DNA from 4 places in the Eleftheria terrae genome. Region 1 is predicted to be linked to each of the others. Evidence: predicted binding sites of a transcription regulator. Region 1 holds the regulator's gene; each other region holds the start of a gene.

Region 1 (5,334 bases):
CAGCGTCTCTTCAGGCAGCCAGACGTCGGGGCCGTAGACCTTGGTCGACTTCTCGCCCGCGTAGATCTCCATCCAGTGGATCTTGCGCTTGCCGCCATAGGACTTCGCCACAGCGGCGTCCACCACCTTGATCATCACGGGCGTGATGTCGAAACCGGTGCCGTCCCCCTCGATGTACGGAATGATCGGTTGGTCGGGAACGTTGAGCGAGAAGTCCTGATTGACGGTGATCTTCTGCCCACCCTCGGGCACCTTGATGTGCTGGTACATGTGAGAAAGCTCCGCGCGAACGGGTTAGAGAAATCTTGTGTGACCGGCGATTCTAAGGCAGCACAGCTGTCAGCGGACTTGCACAACCTTGCTTATGGAGCGGTGGCCGGCCGGCGCCAGCGCTGCGGGCTCAAGCGCAGAACGCGGCGAGCGGCCGCCCCGAAAACAGCCCGTGGCCCAGGGCCCAGACCGAGGTGGCCGCCAGCGCCGCGCCGCCAGCACGGATGGCCCAGCCACCGGACCGCGCAGCCGGCGACGCGGCCCGCCAGCGACGCCACAGCACGGGTCCCAGGTGAAGGCCCGCGCCCGAGCCGGCTGCAAAGGCCAGCATGACCGCCCCGCCCTGCCAGGGATCGGAGGCCAGCGCCGCCACCATCAAGGCCGAGTACAGCAGCCCGCAAGGCAGCAGCGCCCACAAGAGGCCGGCCAGCGCCGGCCAGTGACGGGTGTCGAGGCCCAGGGTGGCGTGCCGCAGGCGCTGCCACACCTGCTGCGCCAGGCGGTCCAGCCAGCCGGGCTGCCGGCCCAGCCACAGCAGGTTGAGCCCGAGCAGCACGACGGCAACGTGGAACATGGCCCAGAAGGGGCGCAGCACGGCGAGTTCAGACGCGCCCCATTGCAGGGCACGCGCTGACGATGCGGTCAGCGCACCGAACAGCGTGTAGCCCGCCAGCCGGCCGAGCTGGAAGGAGGTCAGGCGCGAAGCGGTGCAACCCAGGCCACCGCTGGCGGCGCCGCACATGGCGATGCAGTGGGGGCTGCCGGCCAGGCCCATCAGGAGGCCGGTGGCGATGAGAGCGGTCTGCATGGCGGCGCCCGGCGACTCAAATGATGCGAGAGAAGCGCTCGCGGCTGCGGTCGGCCTGCAGGTAGCGGTCGAACACCATGGCAATGCCCCGCACGAAATACCAGCCGGTGGCGGTCACCCGCAGGCCGTCCGGCTCAAGGGTCACCAGGCCTTGCTCGACCAGCGGCATCAGCGCCTCCAGCTCGGCAGCGAAGTAGCGGCGGAAGTCGACCAGATAGGACAGCTCGATGGACTCGAACACCACATGTCCCTGGCACATCAGCGCCATGATGACCGCACGCCGCACCAGGTCGTCACGCTGCAGCGCAAGCCCGCGCACGACCGGAAACTGCCCCTGCCGCAGGCTGTCGTAGTACTCGTCCAGCGTCTTGGCGTTCTGGCTGTAGGTGGCGCCGACCCGGCCGATGGCCGACACGCCGAGGCCGATGAGATCGCAGTCCGGCTGCGTGCTGTAGCCCTGGAAGTTGCGGTGCAGCCGCCCCTGGCGCTTGGCGGCGGCCAGGCCATCGCCGTGCAGCGCGAAATGGTCCATGCCGATGTAGGCGTAACCGGCCGCCAGGAAGGTGGAGATCGCGGCCGCCAGCATGCCTACCTTCTCCGGCGGGGCCGGCAGATCGGCGCTGGCGATGCGGCGTTGCGGCTTGAAGCGTTGCGGCAAGTGGGCGTAGGCGTACAGCGCGATGCGGTCGGGCCGCAATTGCGCCACTTGCTGCAGGGTGCGGGCGAAGGACGCAGCGGTCTGCCGCGGCAGGCCATAGATCAGGTCGACATTGATCGATTCGAAACCGATCTCGCGCGCCGCGGCCATCAGGGCCACCACGCTGTCATGCGGCTGCACCCGGTGCACGGCCTTTTGCACGTCGGGATCGAAGTCCTGCACGCCAAAGCTCAGCCGGGTGAAGCCGAGCCGGGCCAGGTGGGCCAGGCGGGCGGGCGTGACGGTTCGCGGGTCGACCTCGATCGAGTATTCGCCACCAGGCGCGAAGCGGAAGGCGGAACGCAGGCTGTTCATCAGCCGCTCCAGTTCCTCGTCGCTGAGGAAGGTGGGGCTGCCGCCGCCGAAGTGCAACTGCGACACCGTCTGCTCACGGCCGAGCACGGCGGCGTGCAGGGCGATTTCCCGGTCGAGGGCGTCCAGGTATTCGGCCGCGCGCTCGTGGTGGCGAGTGATGACCTTGTTGCAGGCGCAGTAGTAGCACACCGACTCGCAGAAGGGCACATGCACATAAATTGACAGCGGTGCGTGCGCTCCGCCAGCGGCACCCACGCCGCCGCTGCGCTGCTCCAATGCCTGGCGGTACTGCAGCGGCGTGAAGGCTTCGACGAAGCGGTCGGCGGTCGGATAAGAGGTGTAGCGAGGACCGGCAACGTCAAAACGAGCCAGCATCTCGGCCGAGAGGGGGGCGGCAGCGGTATCCATGCCAGCCACTGTGCCGAAAGCCGTTGCCCCGGGCCTTGATCTGGCTCAAGCGGCGGTGGCAGCCACCCAGGAACAATCGGCACATTGCTTGAGGACCATCATGCTGCTCGACAAATCCGTCTCCCCCGGCGCCCCTGCCACCCCCGACGCCCGGTCCGCCGGCCCCGCTTCCCGCAGCACCGCCGACACCGGCGGCAGCTGCAACGGCCGGCCAGCGCCCGCCGGTGGCCAACCCCCGTCGCGCAGCGTGACCAAGCTGCACGAACTGAAGGTGGCCTGCTCGAGCTGTAACCTGCGCGAGCTCTGCCTGCCGGTCGGCCTCACCCGCCCGGAACTGGACCGGCTTGACACGCTGATCGCCAGCCGGCGCAGCGTCAAGCGCGGTGATGCGCTATTCCGTGCAGGCGACCCCTTCCAGTCGCTGTTCGCGGTGCGTACCGGCTTTTTCAAGACCACCGTGTCGTCCGAGGACGGCCGGGACCAAGTCACCGGCTTCCAGATGGCGGGCGAGCTGCTTGGCCTGGAAGCCATCAGCCATGACCGCCACACCTGCGACGCCATTGCGCTGGAGGACTCGCAGGTCTGCCTGATTCCCTACTCCCAGCTGGAAACGCTGTCGCGCGAGTTCACCGAGCTGCAGCACTCCTTCCACAAGATCATGAGCCGGGAGATCGTGCGCGACCACGGCGTGATGCTGCTGCTGGGCAGCATGCGAGCCGAGGAGCGCCTGGCGGCCTTCCTGCTGAACCTCACACAGCGGCTGGAAGCGCGCGGCTTCTCGCCTTCCCAGCTGGTGCTGCGCATGACGCGCGAGGAGATCGGCAGCTACCTGGGCCTGAAGCTGGAGACGGTCAGCCGCACCTTCTCGAAGTTCCAGGACGACGGCGTGCTGGAAGTCAAGCAGCGCCACATCCGCATCCTGAAGCTGGAAGGCCTGCGGGCCCTGCTGAGCCACAGCGGGCCCTGCTGAGGGCGGCTGCAGCACCCGCCGCAGGCGGCGGGCGGCTTCCCGGGCCGGGCCGGCACGCCCGGCTGGCGACAGGACGCGGGCGCCCTGCTCTGCCATTTCCTCCGCCACGGCCTTGGCCACTACTCCCTTGGCCACTCCCTCGGCCATTTCCTCGGCCTCCTCCCCGCCTCTCTACCCTCGCTTCGGCCATCCATTTCCGCGGCCACCGCGCCTCGCGCCATGCAAAGCGCGGCCGCTGCGCCCGCGTGGGCCGCGCGGGGTGCGGCGCGGGTCAACGACCCGGGGGGCGTGGGCAGGCGGCCGGACGGCCGTCCAGCGGCAGGGGGCAGCGGTTCACCTCGAACGGTGAGCGCGACAACAGGCAGGTGAGCGCACTCGACAAGGCCGCCGCGCCCCAAAACACGAAAAAGGCCACGGTGTAGATGGCCGAGCGCGAGAGCTCGATGGGGCCGTCGCCGAACCAGTGCAGGTCCTGCGGGTCGACCATCGCGAACACCAGCATTTCAATGCCGCCGGCGACCAGGAAGGCGGGCCAGGCGATCCACATCCAGCGCTGTTTCATCGGGCCGCTCCTTGCTGGCTGGCTCAGGGTTGCGGTGCCGCTACCGGCGTGGCCGCATGGTTGCGGGCCTGCAGTGCGGGGCGCAGGCCCTCGGGCACCGCTTCATGCGAGGCCGGGCCGCCGGCCGAGGACCGCAGCGTCTGGTTGATCTCGATGCCACGGCGGTAGTAGTCCTCGGCCAGCACCGGGTCCGGCCGCTGCGCCGCGATGACGAAGGTGGCCACACCGGCCACCACCACGGCGGCCGGGCCACCGACCACCAGCCACATCATCGGCTCGCGCCACCAGCCGGCCCGCGGGGCAGTGCTTGTTGTCGAACTCATGCGTATCCTCCTCGGCGCACGCTCAGCGCGGCACCAGAAACGTTGACTTTTCCTCGACCGTGCGGGCGGCTTGCGCCGCCTCGGCCGCCCGCTCGATGACGAAGCGGATCGGGCTCGAGCGGCCCTGCAGCGGCAGCGCCGCCTCGGCCGGCAATTGAACCCGCACGGCCAGCCAGCGGGCCTCGGCCGCGCCGATCTCGACGACCGGCTCGGAGGCCACCTGCAGGCCCGGCAGCCCGTCGACCGAGACGCGGTAGCGCTGGCTGAACTCGGTGCCGTTCATGATCTGCAGCCGGTAGACATTCTCCACCTTGCCGTCTTCCACCAGCCGGGCCAACGCGCCGCGGTCGCGGATCACGTCGACCTTGAAGGGGGCGCGCCAGGCCAGGCTCACCACGAAGGCGATCGACACCGCCAGCAGGATGGCCCCGTACACCAGCACGCGCGGCCGCAGCACCCGCTTGAACATCTGCGCCCGGCTCAGTTGCCCGGCGATGCCGTTCTCGGTGGAGTAGCGGATCAGCCCGCGGGGATAGCCCATCTTGTCCATCACGCCGTTGCACACGTCGATGCAGGCCGCGCAGCCGATGCACTCGTACTGCAGGCCTTCGCGGATGTCGATGCCGGTCGGGCAGACCTGCACGCACAAGGTGCAATCGACGCAATCGCCAAGGCCCAGCGCCTTGGGGTCGGCCTTGCGCGAACGCGAGCCCCGCGCTTCACCGCGGCGAGCGTCATAGGTGATGACCATGGTGTCCTTGTCGAACATCGCGCTCTGGAAGCGCGCGTAGGGACACATGTATTTGCAGACCTGCTCGCGCAGGTAGCCGGCATTGCCGTAGGTGGCAAAGCCGTAGAACAGCACCCAGAACCACTCCCAGGGGCCGAAGCCCAGCGTCAGCGCCTCTTGCGCCAAGGTGCGGATCGGGGTGAAGTAGCCGACGAAGCTGAAGCCGGTCCACAGGCCGATGGCGATCCACG
Region 2 (5,334 bases), 550 kb from region 1:
TGCTATCGTCAAGGGCCACTATCTCAACGCCCACGTCGAGGTCCACCGCGACGATGAACTGGGCCTGCTGTCGCAGTCCTTCAACCACATGAGCTGGGAGCTCGAGAAGCGCGAGCGCGAGCGCGACGTGTTCGGCCGCCTGGTATCCCCGGAAGTGCGCGACCAGCTGCTGCAGGGTGAGCTGATCCTTGGTGGCTATGAGGTGGAGGTGACGGTGCTGCTGAGCGACATCCGCGGCTTCACCCAGTTGTGCGAGGCAATGAAGCCACGCGACATCGTGCTGACCCTTAACGAGTACTTCACCCGCATGACCGAAGCCGCGCAACGCTACGGCGGCTACGTCAACAACTTCATGGGCGATGCGATGGTGGTGGTCTTCGGCGCCCCGAAGCCGGACGAGCACCGGGTGGTGCGTGCACTCTATGCCGCCGAGGCCATGCAGCAGGCGCTGCAGGCGTTCAACCGCGAGCGCGCCGCCTATGGCGCGCCGGCCCTGGTGATGGGCATCGGGCTCGCCAGCGGCACCGCGCTGGCCGGGCAGATCGGCTCGCCCGAGCGATGCATCTACACCGTCATCGGCGACACCGTGAACGTCGCCGCGCGCCTGGAAAGCCTTTGCAAGGAGCATCCCGAGATGGTCACCTTCGCCAATGCCGCCACCCACGAGCTGTTGCCGCCCCACCTGCGCGAGTTGCTGCAGCCGATGGGCGAGCGCCAGCTCAAGGGCCGCGATCGTTCGGTGCAGGCCTACGCCTTGCCGCGTGACGCGCAGCTGCCGCCGCCACCGGCCCACCTCATGCGCGTGGTCGAGGAGGTGCTGTGATGCCCGCCTCGCTGCTGATGGTGGCCGCTTCCTTCCTGTTTGCCACCATGGGCCTGTGCGTCAAGTACGCCTCGGCCTACTACAACACCGGCGAGATCGTGTTCTACCGCGGCCTGGTCGGCGCCATCGCCATCGCGCTGCTGGTGCGCCACCGCGGCGGCACGCTGCGCACACGGGTGCCGGGCATGCACTTCTGGCGCGGGCTGTCGGGGGTGGCAGCGTTGAGCATGTGGTTCTATGCCATCGGCAACCTGCCGCTGGCCACCGCGATGACGCTCAACTACATGTCCTCGGTGTGGATGGCGCTCTTTCTGCTCGGCGGCACCATCGTGCTTGGCGGCGCCCGGCTGGACGGGCGGGTGGTGGGGGCCGTGCTGTGCGGCTTCGCCGGGGTGGCCCTGATCCTGCGGCCGACCATTGCCGACAACCAGCTCTGGCACGGCTTGATCGGATTGCTGTCCGGCATGCTGAGCGCCACCGCCTACCTGCAGGTGACCGCACTGGGCCGCAGCGGCGAGCCGGAATACCGCATCGTCTTCTACTTCTCGCTGGGCGGCATGGTGGCCGGTGCACTGACGATGCTGGCCGGCCGCGCCAGCCCGCACACGCTGGTGGGCGCCGGCTGGTTGCTGGCGGTGGGACTGCTGGCCACCAGCGCGCAGCTGATGATGACCCGTGCCTACAGCACCGGCAAGCCGCTGGTCAACGCCAGCCTGCAGTACCTCGGCATCGTCTTCGCCTTCATCTACGGCGTGCTGCTGTTCGGCGACCCGATCACCTGGCAGGCGGTGCTCGGCATGGCGCTGATCGTGCTGGCCGGCGTCGCGGCCACCTTCCTGCGGGCGCGCGCCGCGCCCGCCACCCCGGCCTCCACCCCCTCCGACACATGAGCCACACCACCCTCATTTCCGCAGAAGCCCTGCGCGGCCTGCTGGACGCCCGCGCTCCCTCGCTGGTCGTGCTGGACGTCAGCTTCGACCTGGCCGACCCCACCGCGGGCCAGGCCGCGTATGCGGCAGGCCACCTGCCGGGCGCGCTGTACGCGCACCTGGAGCGCGACCTGTCGGCGCCCAAGTCGGCGCCCGGTCAGCCGCCGCGGGGCCGCCACCCGCTGCCGACGCGCGACGAGTTCGCCGCCACCGCCGGCCGCTGGGGCATCACACCAGCCAGCCAGGTGGTGGTCTACGACCGCCAGGGCGGCATGTACTGCGTGCGTGCCTGGTGGATGCTCAAGTGGCTGGGCCACGAGGCGGTGGCCGTCCTGGACGGCGGCCTGGCCGCCTGGCAGGCCGCCGGCGGCACGCTGAGCACCGAGCAGCCGCTGCCGCCAGCCCAGCCGCCCTATCCGTGCGCCGCACCGGTGGCACGCGCGGTGAACGCCGAAGAACTCCAGGCGCGGCTCGGTGATCCGGGCCTGCCCCTGTTCGATGCGCGCGCACCGGAGCGCTACCGCGGCGACGTCGAGCCGCTGGACCCGGTGGCGGGCCATATCCCGGGCGCCAACAACCGCTTCTTCAAGGACAACCTGCAACCCGACGGCCGCTTCAAGCCGGCTGCCCAGCTGCGGGCGGATTTCGAATCCTTGCTGGGCGGACGCGACCCGGCTGCGGTCGTGCACCAGTGCGGCTCGGGTGTGACGGCCTGCCACAACCTGCTGGCGATGGAGGTGGCCGGACTCGGCCGCGCCACGCTCTATCCGGGCTCCTGGAGCGAGTGGTGCGCCGATCCGGCCCGTCCGGTGGCGCGCGGCTGAACAGGCCGCCGCCGCGGCCTCCCTGATGCGGGAGGGGATGCCCCCCTTGCGGGGCCGGCGTGACTTCGGTCAACATGGTCCGAGGCACCGCGTGCAACGATGCACCATCCCCGACATCGGACGGAGGTCTTCCATGTACAAGCGCATCCTGGTTCCCACTGACGGCTCGGACATCACCCAACGGGCGATCGCCGCAGCCATCTCGCTGGCCAAGCTCACCGGCGGCGAGATCTTCACCATCAGCGTGAAGGACCCCTACCCCTACAGCGCCATCTCGGAGATGCAGCCCACGCTGCCACAGGAATTCCTCGACGCGCAGGAACGGGTCGCGGCCCGCAACGTGACGGCCGTCAAGGAGAGCTGCGAGGCGGCCGGCATTCCCTGCACCGGGCACACGGTGGAGTCGGTCAGCGTGTGGGAAGCGGTGGTGGACCATGCCAAGCGCCAGGGCTGCGACCTGATCGTGATGGCCTCCCACGGTCGCCGCGGCGTGCAGGCCCTGCTGCTCGGCAGCGAAACCAACCGGGTGCTGACGCACAGCACCATCCCGGTGCTGGTGGTGCGCTGATTCCTTTGTGGCGACGGGGGGCCGCATGCGCCACCCGCCTGGTGCGCGCGCCGGGGCGCCGTTGCAGCGCCTTGCCATGCGGGCCACCCGCCCGGCCACGGCGCCGGCCCGGGCTGCTGGCCCGGCAAGGCGGCAGCGCCGGTTCGGTCAGTGGCCGTGGAAGCGGCCCACGATCAGCGTGATGAAGCCCAGGCCCAGGCCCAGCCACAGCAGCTGCGAGAGGGTTTCCTTCAGCGACAGGCGGCGCTGCAGTTGCGGGATCAGGTCGGCCACCGCCACGTAGATGAAGCTCGACGACGCGATCACCAGCAGGTAGGGGAACCAGCTCTCCAGCGCGCCGACCACGAAGTAGCCCAGCACGCCGCCCACCACCGCGGCCAGCCCCGACAGGGCGTTGTAGAGCAAGGCGCGTGAGCGCGAGAAGCCCGCATTGAGCAGCACGATGTAGTCGCCCACCTCCTGCGGGATCTCGTGGGCGATGACGGCCATCGCCGTCACCACGCCCAGCTGCGGCTCAGCGAGGAAGGCGGCGGCGATGATGATGCCGTCGCAGAAGTTATGGATGCTGTCGCCCACCAGCACGCTCCAGCCGCCGCGGCCGGCCTGGGCATGATCGAAGCCATGGTGGTGGTGGTCGCCGTCGCCTTCATGGTGATGGCCGTGGCGGTACAGCTCCGCCTTCTCCAGCAGGAAGAAGAACAGCAGGCCGCCGAGCAGGGTCAGGAACAGTTCGTGCGCGTCGACCGCGCTCTCGAACGCTTCGGGCAGCACATGGATCAGCGCGGTGCCCAGCAGCACGCCGGCCGACAGGCTCACCAGGTGGCGAACCACCTTGCTCAGGATCGTGAGGGTGAGGCTGGCGGCGATCAGTACCGACAGCACACCGCCGATCAGCGTCGCGAGGACGATGTAGGTCAGGGTCATTGCGAAAGCTCAACAAAAAGCCGCGCCTCGATGCGCGGCTCCTCGTGCAGGTAAGGAGACCAGGTTCAGGCCACCCCGTGTTTCCTGAACCAGTCCAGGCAGCGCTTCCACCCGTCCTCGGCCGCTTCCTTGCGGTAGCTGGGCCGGTAGTCCGCATGGAAGGCATGCGGCGCGTCGGGATAGACGACAAACTCGGACTGCTTGGCCGCGGGCCCCCCCGCCGCCAGTGCAGCCTTCATCTTATCAACCGTGTCAAGCGCGATGCCGGCGTCCTGCCCGCCGTAGAGGCCCAGCACCGGCGCCTTCAATTGCCCGGCCAGGTCAAGCGGATGGCGCGGCGTGTTCTCGCTGGCCGTGCCCACCAAGCGTCCGTACCATGCCACCCCGGCCTTCACCGGCCCATGCGCCGCGTAGAGCCAGGTGATGCGGCCGCCCCAGCAGAAGCCGGTGATGCCGAGCCGGTCGGTGTCGCCGCCCTGGGCCTTGGCCCAGGCCACGGTGGCATCCAGGTCCTGCATCACCTGGCTGTCGGGCACCTTGGCGATGATCTCGGCCTGCAGCTTCGCGATCTCGGTATAGGCCTTGGCATCGCCCTGGCGCACGAACAGCTCCGGTGCGATCGCCAGGTAGCCGAGCTTGGCGAAGCGCCGCGCGACGTCGGCGATGTGCTCATGGACGCCGAAGATCTCCGAGATCACCAGCACCACCGGCAGCTTGCTCTTGCCGGCCGGCTGCGCCCGGTAGGCCGGCATCTTGAAGCTGCCGACCGCGATGCTGACCTCGCCTGCGGTGAGGCCGGCACTGTCGGTCATGAGCGTCTGCGCGGTGACCGGCATGACGGCGGCTGCAAAGCCGCTGCCGAGCGCGGTGGAGACGAAATGGCGGCGGGAGAAGCCGCGGGTGGGCAAGAGGCTGTCGAGATCTTCGGTGGACATCGGACGTCTTTCCTGGAAGCGGTCTGCGCAAGCCGGCCTGCGCCGCACGGGGGCCTGACCGCGGCGGCCCGCCGCGAGAGACTGGAACCACGCAGGGTACACGACTCGCTTCCTTCCTGTGGGCCGCCCCCCGGCCGGGACCATCGTCATCGGGGCTGATGTCAAATGAAGAGACAATGCGCGCCATGAGCCTGGAAAAGACCGCGGCGCCGCCGCTGCCGCCCCCCTCCTCCCCCGACGTCGATGGCCTGCTGGCGGGCATCGACCTCGGCTCCAACAGCTTTCGCCTGGAGATCGGCCAGCTCACCCATGGCCGCTACAAGCGCATCGA
Region 3 (5,334 bases), on a different replicon from region 1:
GCCATGTCTACTTCGGCTCGCGGGACGGCTGGATCACCAAGTACGACCTGTGGAACCTGGCTGTGGTGGCGGAGGTGCGAGCCGGCCTCAACATGCGCAACATCGCCGTCTCGGGCGACGGCCGCTGGGTGATGGCGGCCAACTACCTGCCGCACACCCTGGCGCTGTTCGACGCGGACCTGAACCTGCAGCGCATCTACCCCGCCGCCACGCTGGACGGCAAGACCAGCTCGCGCGTCTCGGCGGTCTACGACGCGCAGCCCCGCCGCAGCTTCGTCGTGGCGATGAAGGACATCCCCGAGCTGTGGGAGATCTCCTATGACCCCGCCGCCGAACCCATCCATGACGGCCTGGTGCACGACTACAAGATGGGCGAAGCCATCGCCAAGCCCGGCCACCTCGGCGTGCGGCGCACACCACTGGACGAGCCGCTCGACGACTTCTTCTTCGACCAGAGCTACCGCCATGTGCTGGGCGCCACGCGGCCCAAGGGTGACGGCAGCCCCAGCGCGCAAGTGGTCAACCTGGACGTGCGGCGCCGCATCGCCCGCCTGCCGCTGGCCGGCATGCCGCACCTGGGCTCCGGCATCACCTTCGCATGGCGAGGCCGCACGGTGCTCGCCTCGCCCAACCTGAAGGACGGCGTGGTGCAGGTCATCGACATGCGCACCTGGCAACCGGTGAAGAGCATCGCCACCCCTGGCCCCGGCTTCTTCATGCGCAGCCATGAGCAATCGCGCTACGCCTGGGTGGACTCCATGATGAGCCCGACGGCCAGGGACACGCTGACTGTCATCGACAAGGCCACGCTGGAGCCGGTTGCACAGATCCGCGAGCCGGGCCGCACCCTGGCCCACATCGAGTTCACCCGAGACGGCCGCCATGCGCTGGCCAGCCTGTGGGAGGACGACGGCGCGCTGATCGTCTACGACGCGCGCACCTTGAAGGAAGTCAAGCGCCTGCCAATGAGCAAGCCCGTGGGGAAGTACAACGTCTGGAACAAGATCTCGCGCTCGGAGGGCACCTCGCACTGAGGTCAGACGCAGCCCTCGGCCACCTTGCACGCGTGCCCCCGTCATCGCCAGCCGGCGCCCGAAGGCAGCACCGGCCCGCGGGCTGGCGCTGCCTGGCCGCCCGCCGGGCCGCTCCCCGTCGGCGCGCCTCACGGCGCGTCGATGATCCACAACGCGGTGGGCCGCGTGGCGTCCGGGTCGTCCGAGGCCTCGAAGGCAATGCGCCGCCCGTCGGGCGACCAGCTTGGCGCACCGTTGTAGCCGGACGAGCGGGTGACCAGCCGGGGCGTACCGCCACTGGCCGCGACCACCGCGATCTGGGCGCCCTCCTCGCCCGGCGGGGTGGCCGAGAACACCAGCTGCTTGCCGTCCGGGGAGTAGGAAGCATCGGTGCAGGACCAGCCGGGCGGCGTCACGCGCTGCACCTCGCTGCCGTCGGGCTTCATCGTGTACAGCGCCCAGTCGTCGCCCAAGCGCTGGAACACGATGCGGTCACCGGCCGGTGACCAGTTCGGCTCGCGGTCGGCGAAACCCCGGGTGATGCGCGTCAGCCCGCCGCCGTTGGCCTGCACCTTCCACAGCTCGGCGGCAGTCTCGCTCACGGACGCCTCGAACACCAGCTGCGACCCGTCCGGCGAGAAACTCGGCTCGATGTAGGGAGCGCCGCTGTGATGCGTGAGGCGCTGCGGCCGGCTGCCGTCGGCGGCGATGGTCCAGATTTCGTCGCTGTCGCCCACTGCGTCGCTGGCATAGGCGATGCGGCCGGCCCGGCTCCAGCAGGCGCCGGGCAGGTTCACGTTGCTGGCGCCGTCATCGATCACCCGGGCGGGTGTGCCGCCGGTGACGGGCACCGTCCACAGGCTCGCGGGGGCCTGGTTGTAGCCGCGGTGCCAGCGGGTGAACACGAGGCGGCGGCCATCCGGGCTGAAGCAGGCATTCTGCGCAGAGGCAGGGGCGGGCAGCGCCACGATGCGGCAGGCACCGTCGGCACGGCAGCCGGGGGCTGGCGCGCCGGCCACGCCACTGGCGGCCTCAGGCGCATCCACCCCTGCGGAGCCGCCGCACGACGCCACGCTCAGCAAGGCTGCGGCCAGCGGCAGCCAACGGGTCAGGGGCCAGGTCACGATGGTGTCTCCTTGGAAGCGCCGCGGCTGCACCGCGGCAAGGTGCCCGCAGTATCGCCATCGCCTGCTGACCGGAAGCTGATGCGCCTGGCGCCGTGCAGCCCGCGCGGGGCCGCTGCCTCAAGTGACGCTGAGCGGCTCCGCTGCGCTGGGGCTGAGCACCTGCCGCAGCGCCACCACCGTGCCGATCACGATCAGCGCCGGCGAGCGCACCTCGTGCTCGCGCGCCAGGGCCGGCAAGGTCGCGAGCGTGCCCACCACGGTCCGCTGCTCGGGCAGCGTGGCACGCTCGACCAGGGCCGCCGGCGTGTCGGCCGCCAGGCCATGCGCCTGCAGCTGCTCGCTGATGGTCGGCAGCGTGCTCACGCCCATGTAGATCACCACGGTCTGCCGGGCGCGTGCCAGTGTCGCCCAGTCGAGGTCCGCGCTGCGCTGTGCGCCCTCGCCGCGCAGGTGGCCGGTGGTCAACACCAGCGATTCGGCATGGTCCCGATGCGTGAGCGGAATGCCGGCGGCCGCCGCCGCTCCCTGTGCCGCGCTGATGCCGGGAATCACCTCGAAGGGGACGCCCGCGGCTGCCAGGGCCTGCGCCTCCTCGCCACCGCGGCCGAAGATGTAGGGATCGCCCCCCTTCAGGCGCAGCACGCTGCGGCCACTTTGCGCCAGCCGCACCATCAGCGCGGCGATGTCCTCCTGCGGCAGCGTGTGGTGGCCGCTTTCCTTGCCCACGTAGACCAGGTCGGCGTCCGGGCGCACCAGCTGCAGCACTTCCCTCGACACCAGGTGGTCATAGAGCACCAGCTGCGCGGCCTGCAGCGCCTTGGCGGCCTTCACGGTGAGCAACTCCGGATCGCCCGGCCCAGCGCCCACGAGCGTGACGCGTGCGGGCCGCCGGGCCGCTGGCGCTGCGCCGGGGGTGAAATGCAAGGGCTCGGTGAGCAGGGTCATGGCAGGCTTTCGATCGATGCGGCACGGCGCCGGATACTGCATTGCACGATCGCCGGCGCAGCGCCGCCTTGAAGCAGTTCAAGCCCAGGGCGGTGCCATGTCGGCATGCTCATCGCCCCGGATAGGCAGCCAGCCGGCGTGCATCGAGGATGTGCACGTCGCGCTTGTCGATGTGGACCAGGCCGGCCGCTTCCAGCTCATGCAGCACCCGAGAGAAGTACTCGGGCGTGAGCGACAGGCGGGAGGCGATGGTGGCCTTGCTGACCGGCAGCGACACGGTGATGACTTCGCCGCTCACACAGTCCTCGGCCACCTGGTCGCGCAGCAGGTAGCCGATCACGCGCTGCAGCCCGCTGTGCAATGCATAGGCCTCCACGTCGTGCACCAGGCCATGCAGCCGGCGCGAGATGCCGGCCAGCATGCGCATGGCAAAGCGTGGGTCGCGCTCGATCTCGTCGACGACCGCGTGCTTCTTCACGGTCAGCAGCAGCGTGTCGGAGAGCGCCTGGGCGTTGATGATGTAGGCCTTGCCGGCGAACATCAGCGCTTCGGCAAAGCTGTGGCCCGGTCCGGCCAGCTCGATGACCTTCTCCTGCCCGGCGGGCGAGATGGCGAAGAGCTTGACCTGCCCGGTGACAGTGACATGGAACTCCTCGCAAGGCTGTCCCACCCGGAAAAGGGTCTCACCGCGCGCCAGGCGGCGCAAGTGGCAGCCGCCCGCCACACGCTCCAGCTCGGCCGGGCTCAGGTCATTGAACAGGGGCAGCACCGACAGGTAGCGGGGCACATCGAAGGCACGGGCATCCAAGGGGGCTCCGACGACAAGGGATGGCAAGGGGTGGGCAAGCAATGACTGATTGTGGGAGTGCCCCACCCTCGCCTTCTTGCGGAACGTCAAGCACCCCGCATCCGACCGGGACGGCAGGTGCCGGCACGGAGCCGGGCGCTGGCGTCATGCACAGGCCAGCGCCGTGCGGCCGGTGGCCGGCCCGGGCCATGACTCGTCCGGGCGCTGCCGTGAGCCGGTGGCCGGCGCGCCCTTCCATGGCTTGCCAGCCGACCGGGCAGCATGCGCATCGCTACGCTCGCTTCGCCGCTCGCAGGCTGCGAAGGTAGGCGCAGAACATGTCGGCCATCGCTTCGGCATAGGCTTGGATCTCTTCCTCCGTGCGGGAGCTTTCGGAGAAATCCTTGCCCACCGCGCCAAGTGTGGTGGTGATGAGGTCGCCGGCCACGGCACGCGTTTCGTCCGAGACCCGGGGCAGCACCTCCCGCATGAAGGCCTGCACGGTGTGATCGGCTGCTGCCCTGGCCTCGTGCGCCTCGGGTGCATCCCGGTAGAGCGGAGCGGCGTCATTGAGCGCGGTGCGGATCTCGGCTTCATCGCATTCCGAGCGGATGAAGGCGTGGACCAGCAGCCGCAAGCGCTCAAGCGGCGGTCGACGCCGGTCCTCCAGGATCGCACACAGCATCTCGGTCGTTCGCCGCCACTCATCGCTCTGCAGGCGAAAGAGGATCGATGCCTTGTTCGGGAAGTACTGATACACCGAGCCGACACTGACGCCGGCCCGTTCGGCCACCCGCGTGGTGGTGAAGCGCTGCGCGCCTTCCTTTGCCAAAACCTGAATGGCAGCTTCGAGAATCGCGGCGACCAGCCCGGCCGAGCGCACCTGCTTCGGCTGTCTCCGTGAGGCGATGGGTGTGCTTCGGCGTTCGGCCATGGGTGTGACGGGCAATGCGAATAGGAAACATGAAGGTTCCTTCATATTATGACGACTCCCTTCACCCACTCTCTTCAGGAAGACCCTGCCATGACGACCCTGACCACCGCACCGCTGGCGGCCCTGCTGGACCGCCTGTTCAACGAAGCCGCCGCGACATCGCCGGCGAACAGCCCCGCGCTCGCCGGACTGACCGAGGCCGACCATGCGCGCCTGATGCGCAGCAAGACCGACTACCGCGACTTCTACGGGCGCCTGAAGGATTTCCCGCTGCCCGTTTCGCGCGAGACCGGCACCCTCCTCTACATGCTGGCGCGAAGCAGCCACGCGCGCACCATCGTCGAGTTCGGCACCTCCTTCGGCATCTCTACCCTGTACCTGGCCGCGGCCCTGCGGGACAACGGAGGTGGCCAACTCATCACCAGCGAATTCGAGCCGTCCAAGGTGGCCCGCGCGCGCGATCACCTGGCAGCCGGGGGGCTGATCGATCTGGTGGAGATCCGTGAGGGAGACGCACTGCAGACGCTG
Region 4 (5,334 bases), 690 kb from region 1:
CCGTCCGCCAGCTGGTGCGTCTTGGTGCTGGCCAGCACTGCGTCGAACGGCAGGCCCGCCTCATAGAGGGCGATGTGCGGTGACAGCGAACAGGCGCCCGGGCTGTAGTAGAGCTTCATGCAGAGGTCCTCCATCGAATTGAAAGGAGGCCAACGATACCCCTGCGCCGCCGCCCTTGCACGGGCCGGGCGAATCGACGCGTGGCAGGGCCCGGCTGCCGCACCGCGATGCAGGCGACAGCCTGGCGGCCCTGCTGCAACGGCCTGGCGGCCGGTGCGAATACCACCCGTGCGCCAGCCATGAACAGCGCTGCGATGGCAGGCGCCCGGCGCCTGCGTCCGGCTCTTCTGCTGCGGCGGGCGGTGCTGCGGCAGGGAGCCGGTCAGGCCTTCAGCTTCAGCATCAGCGTGACAGCGCTGGCAATGCCCTGCTCGATGGCCAGGAAGTCTTCGAACTCCTTGCCGTACAGCAGCGAGCCCATCCAGTTGTTGTCGAGCAGCGTCTGACGCCAGGCGGCCGACTCGGTGGCGCGGATGACTGCCTGCCTCAGCGCGACCTTCTGGCCGTCTTCCAGGTTGGCCGGCGCGAACACGCCGCGCCAGTTGGACAGTTCGGTGTCGATGCCCTGCTCACGCAGCGACGGAATGCCGAACAAGGCCTTGCGCGAGGAGACCGCCAGCGGGATCAGCGTCTTGTCCTCGATGCCGGCCTTGAATTCGCTGTAGCCCGAAATGCCGAACGCGGCCTGGCCGGAGGTCAGCAGGGCGACGGCGTCCTTGCCGCTGCTGGTGGGGCGGTACTGCAGGCCCGACGGGTCGACCCGCAGCGACCGCACGATCATGCCGGCCAGCATGTGATCCACGCCGCCAGCCGAGCCACCGGCCACCGGCGTGCCGGGCAGGTTCTGGCGCAGTTCAGCCACCAGCCCCTTGATGTCCTTGATCTTGCCGTTGGCCGGCACCACCACCACCAGGTAGTCACTGGTCAGGCGGGCCACCGGCGTCACCTGCCGCAGGGCCTGCTCCTGGCGCGCGACGGCGAGCGCGCCCACCATCACCATGCCGCCGACCAGCAGCGCCGCGGGGTCGCTGCCGTGGCGGGCCACGAAGTCGCTCAGGCCGACGGTGCCGCCCTTGCCCCCCTTGTTCTCGTACTCGACCTGCTGCACCGCCTGGGCCGCCTGCAGAGCGGCGCCCAGGCTGCGGCCGGTCTGGTCCCAGCCGCCCCCGGTGTTGGCCGGAATGTAGATCTTCAGCCGTGGCAGCGGCGCGTTGCCGGCGGCCTTGGCACCGGGCGCGGCGACCTGGGCATGGCTCAACGGCAAGACCGACGGCAGCAGCAGGCCGGCAGCCGCAGACATCATCTGGCGACGGGTTGGCATCGGGGACCCTCCTAGCGTTTGGCTGCAATGCTAGGCAGCCGCGCTGCGGCCCAAGCCCGGGTTTACCCTAGGATGCGCGGTAATACCGCCGCTAAAGTGGCTTGCTCCGCATGCGGCCGGGTGGATCAGGCACCGCAGTCGGCAATCTCGCGCAGGCCGGCCAGGTCCAGCACGCGCACGAGGTAGCCCTCGACCTCGATGATCCGCTTCTCGCGCAGCTGGCGCAGCACGCGCGAGAACGTCTCCGGCGTCACCGCCAGCTGGGAGGCGATGGCCCGCTTGCGCTCGCGCATCAGCACCGTGGCGGTGCCGCCAGGTCCCGGGCGCTGCTCGGCGTGCTGCAGCAACCAGGTCGCGCAGCGTGCCTCGGCGTCCTTGAGCATCAGGCCCAGGGTGCCCTCGGTGAGTTCACGCACGCGCTGCGCAAGCACCGCGATCAGGCCTTCGGAGAGGCTGGGGTGCTCGTTGCAGCAGGCCCGCAGTCGCTCGATGTCGAAGGACCACAGCAAGGCATCGCCTTGCGCCCAGGCGTCTTCCAGGTAGTGGCGCTGCAGCCAGGCGCTGGCGGCGTCCAGCCACTGCCCGGGCTCGACCCGGCGTGTCTGCTGCACCGGCCGGCCGTGCGCCAGCGTGCCGAGCGCCACCTGCCCGGATGCCACGAACCACAGGCTGTGGGCCGTGTCGCGGCGGGTGAACAAGGGGCAGGAAGCGGCCACGGGATGCTCCTGCGCCAGCTCTGCCATCGCCTGGGCCGCCAGCCGGGCGACCCGGGCCGGCTGCAGCGCGGCCTGCAGCAGCGCGGTGCGGGCGTCGAGGGGAATCGACCGGCCGCCCGCGGCGTCGGCAGCGGTGGGCAGGCGCAAGGGGCGCGGTGAAATGGCGTGTGGGATGACGGTGACAGTACTCACGACAGGCTCCTCTACAGGAGCCGCCACTGTCGCCGCAGCACCGGCAGGCCACGTTGCGCTGGCTCAAGAAACCGACGCAGTGCGGCCGCGGGCGGCGTCCCGCCTTCCACCGCCACGGCAAGTCCCTGCAGGCGACGCGGTCGCTCACGCTGGCGGGAGCTGTCCGCAGCCGGCTTGAGCCAGGTCAAGCGACGGCGTGGCGCGCCGGCCACAATCGCTTCACGCCCCCCGCGCCCCTGGCGCGCCCCCACCAGGAGGCACCGCGATGTTGCCCGGATTCCACAGCCCTGCCGCCAGCTTCGACCAGCCCTTCGAGATGCTCTCCGCCTGCCACGACCGGGTGCGACGCTCGCTGCGCCTGCTGCAGCGGCTGGGGCCGCACCTGCAGCAGCACGGCAACGACCCTGCCGCCCGCGACGCAGCAGCCGACGTGCTGCGCTACTTCGACCGGGCCGCGCCGCATCACCACGAGGATGAGGAACGCCACGTCTTTCCCGCGCTGCTGCCCGGCGCGGAGCCGCGCCTGGCCGAAGCGATCCGCCAGCTGCTGGCCGACCATCGGGCCATGGAGGGGCTGTGGGCCCAGCTGCGCCGGGTGCTGCAGGCGGTGGCCGACGCCCGGCAGGGGCCGTTCGATGCCGAGGCGACGCAGCTGGTGCAGCGCTTCCTGGCGATCTACGAAGAGCACCTGCGGGTGGAGGACGAATGGGTCTATCCGGCCGCCGTGTCGCGCTTCGAGCCGGCCGCCCTGCGCGCAATGGGCGAGGACATGGCGCAGCGGCGCGGTGCCACGCCGGCCCAAGGCAGGCGCCTCAGCGGCGACGCGCCCGGCTGACCAGCTGCAGCACGCCCTGCAGGCGGTCCTGCTCGACCGGCTTGGTCAGGTAGTCGTCCATGCCGGCTTCCAGACAGCGCACGCGGTCCAGCGGCATGGCATGTGCGGTAAGCGCCACGATGGGGCAGCTCCAGCCGCGCACCGCCTCCATCGAGCGGATGCGGTGGGTCAGCTCGATGCCGCTCATGCCGGGGATCTGGATGTCCATGAAGATCAGGTCGAAGTCCTCCGCCTCGCACAGCGCCAGTGCCTCCGCCGCCGTGACGGCACAGGTCACCCGGTGGCCCAGGCGGCGCACCAGGCTGGTGGCGATGAAGCGGTTCACCGCATGGTCGTCGATCAGCAGCACATGCAGGCCGGCGGCATCCTCCTGCTCGGGATCCGAGGGCGTCTCGAGTTCGTCGAAGCCCCGGTAGGCGGTCGACTCGAAGCGGGTGCGGGCCTTGTCCCGCGACAGGTTCAGCGTTTGCGTAGCGGCCATGCTCCAGTCGCGCCGCATGTCGGCGTCAAGGTCGTCGGCCGGCAGGCTCAGCAGCGGCAGCGTCAGGTGAAAGCGGCTGCCCTGGCCGGCCTCGCTCTCGGCCCACAGCCGCCCGCCCATCGCTTCGGCCAGCCGGCGCGAGATGGTGAGGCCCAGCCCGGTGCCGCCGAACTCCCGCGTGGTCGAGTTATCGGCCTGGGTGAAGGACTCGAAGATGCGCTCCAGCTTGTCGGCCGCAATGCCGACGCCGGTGTCGGCCACGCACAGGTGCAGTACCGCGGCGCCGCCCTGCCCCTCGGGCCAGGCCGATATGTCGATACGGCCCTGGCGGGTGAACTTGATCGCGTTGCCCACCAGGTTCACCAGGATCTGGCGCAGCCGCAGCGGGTCGGCCACGATCTGGGCCGGCACGTCGGGCGCGATCAGGAGGTTGAACTGCAGGCCCTTTTCCTGCGCCCGCGGCTCCAGCGGCGCCACCGCTTCCTGGAACAGCCGGCGCACCTCGAAGGTGAGCTGCTCCACCCGCATGCGGCCTGCCTCGATGCGCGAGAGGTCGAGGATGTCGTTGATGATGTTGAGCAGGGAAGTCGAGGACGACTTCACCAGCGTCAGGTAGCGGCGCTGCGTCTCGGTGAGCGGGGTCTCCAGCGTCAGGTCGACCAGGCCCATCACGCCGTTCATCGGGGTGCGGATCTCGTGGCTCATGTTGGCCAGGAACTCGCTCTTGGCCCGGCTGGCCGCCTCGGCCGCGGTCTTGGCGTCGCGCAGCTCGGTCTCGACGCGCTTTTGCTGCGTGATGTCGGTGATGACGCCCAGCACCCCGCCGACGCCGCCCTGGGGGCCGGTGAACAGGGTCTTGCTGAAGATCACGTCGCGCACCTCGCCGGTGGGCAGCGGCAGGCGGGTCTCGCAGGTCTGGATGCCGCCGCTGGCGTAGAGCAGGTCGTCCTGGCGCTCCTCCTCGCGGCCGGCGTCGTCGCGCCGCAGGTCGGACGAGGTGCGGCCCAGCCAGTCTTCGCGGCGCAGGCCGAACAAGGCCTCGCAGGCGCGGTTGCAGCCGATGTAGCGGCCCAGCCGGTCCTTGAAGTAGACCGGGTTGGGGATGATCTCCACCAGCTCCTCGATGAAGCGCAGCTGGTGCAGCACCTCTTCCTCGGCCTGCCGGCGGTCGGTCACGTCGGTGTGGGTGCCAACCACCCGCAGCGGGCGGCCCTGCGCGTCGCGCTCGACCACTTCGCCGCGTGAGCGGATCCAGCGCCACTGCCCGTCACGGCGGCGCACCCGGAACTCGCCTTCGTAGTGCGGCGTCTCGCCGCGCAGGTGGGCCTGCAGGCGCTCGCGGGCATCGAGCCGGTCATCGGGCTGCATGTGCTCGCGCCAGGTGGCCAGCGTCAAGTCGACCTCCCCCGGGGCATAGCCCAGGATCTCGAGCAGCCGCGGGCTGAAGTAGGCCCGCTCCTGGCCGATCTCCCAGTCCCACACCGCGTCGTGCGCGCTGCTCATGGCGAGTTCCAGGCGCTCCAGGCGGGCGCGCACCGCCTCGCCTTCCTGCTCGGCGCGCTCGGCGCGCTGCTGCAGCTGCGCGTCCTGCTCGGCCCAGGCATCGAGCCAGGCACACAGCCGCGCCAGCGCCTGGGCGCGCAGCGCCGGCTCGGCCTGGGTCACGGTGTCCCACCAGGCCCGCAGCTCGGCCGGATCATGCAGGCCGAGGCTGCTCTGCAGCAGCCGT

What was found. Region 1 encodes FNR, which switches genes on or off when oxygen is low (the NO sensors DNR and NnrR bind a similar motif). Its sites were predicted from a motif close to TTGATNNNNATCAA; they were not measured.
Region 2: the regulator FNR is predicted to act here: its motif matches at 2,636-2,649, upstream of N7L95_RS21710 (universal stress protein).
Region 3: the regulator FNR is predicted to act here: its motif matches at 3,154-3,167, upstream of cobA (uroporphyrinogen-III C-methyltransferase).
Region 4: the regulator FNR is predicted to act here: its motif matches at 2,464-2,477, upstream of N7L95_RS21045 (hemerythrin domain-containing protein).

Annotation. Positions count from the first base shown of each region.
Region 1 is NZ_CP106951.1:5,408,664-5,413,997, reverse strand. Features, by position in the region: gene icd (NADP-dependent isocitrate dehydrogenase) at 1-270, opposite strand, end outside; gene N7L95_RS24280 (sulfite exporter TauE/SafE family protein) at 401-1,078, opposite strand; gene hemN (oxygen-independent coproporphyrinogen III oxidase) at 1,095-2,498, opposite strand; gene fnr (fumarate/nitrate reduction transcriptional regulator Fnr) at 2,602-3,468, shown strand; gene N7L95_RS24265 (hypothetical protein) at 3,740-4,030, opposite strand; gene N7L95_RS24260 (FixH family protein) at 4,054-4,353, opposite strand; gene ccoG (cytochrome c oxidase accessory protein CcoG) at 4,376-5,334, opposite strand, start outside.
Region 2 is NZ_CP106951.1:4,855,104-4,860,437, reverse strand. Features, by position in the region: gene N7L95_RS21725 (adenylate/guanylate cyclase domain-containing protein) at 1-823, shown strand, start outside; gene N7L95_RS21720 (DMT family transporter) at 823-1,713, shown strand; gene N7L95_RS21715 (sulfurtransferase) at 1,710-2,576, shown strand; gene N7L95_RS21710 (universal stress protein) at 2,710-3,144, shown strand; gene N7L95_RS21705 (ZIP family metal transporter) at 3,292-4,068, opposite strand; gene N7L95_RS21700 (dienelactone hydrolase family protein) at 4,134-5,003, opposite strand; gene N7L95_RS21695 (Ppx/GppA phosphatase family protein) at 5,189-5,334, shown strand, end outside.
Region 3 is NZ_CP106953.1:269,565-274,898, forward strand. Features, by position in the region: gene N7L95_RS28025 (cytochrome D1 domain-containing protein) at 1-1,034, shown strand, start outside; gene N7L95_RS28030 (hypothetical protein) at 1,163-2,137, opposite strand; gene cobA (uroporphyrinogen-III C-methyltransferase) at 2,258-3,085, opposite strand; gene N7L95_RS28040 (Crp/Fnr family transcriptional regulator) at 3,195-3,893, opposite strand; gene N7L95_RS28045 (TetR/AcrR family transcriptional regulator) at 4,165-4,806, opposite strand; gene N7L95_RS28050 (O-methyltransferase) at 4,897-5,334, shown strand, end outside.
Region 4 is NZ_CP106951.1:4,723,157-4,728,490, reverse strand. Features, by position in the region: gene gstA (glutathione transferase GstA) at 1-119, opposite strand, end outside; gene N7L95_RS21055 (Bug family tripartite tricarboxylate transporter substrate binding protein) at 383-1,381, opposite strand; gene N7L95_RS21050 (Crp/Fnr family transcriptional regulator) at 1,507-2,289, opposite strand; gene N7L95_RS21045 (hemerythrin domain-containing protein) at 2,555-3,124, shown strand; gene N7L95_RS21040 (ATP-binding protein) at 3,102-5,334, opposite strand, start outside.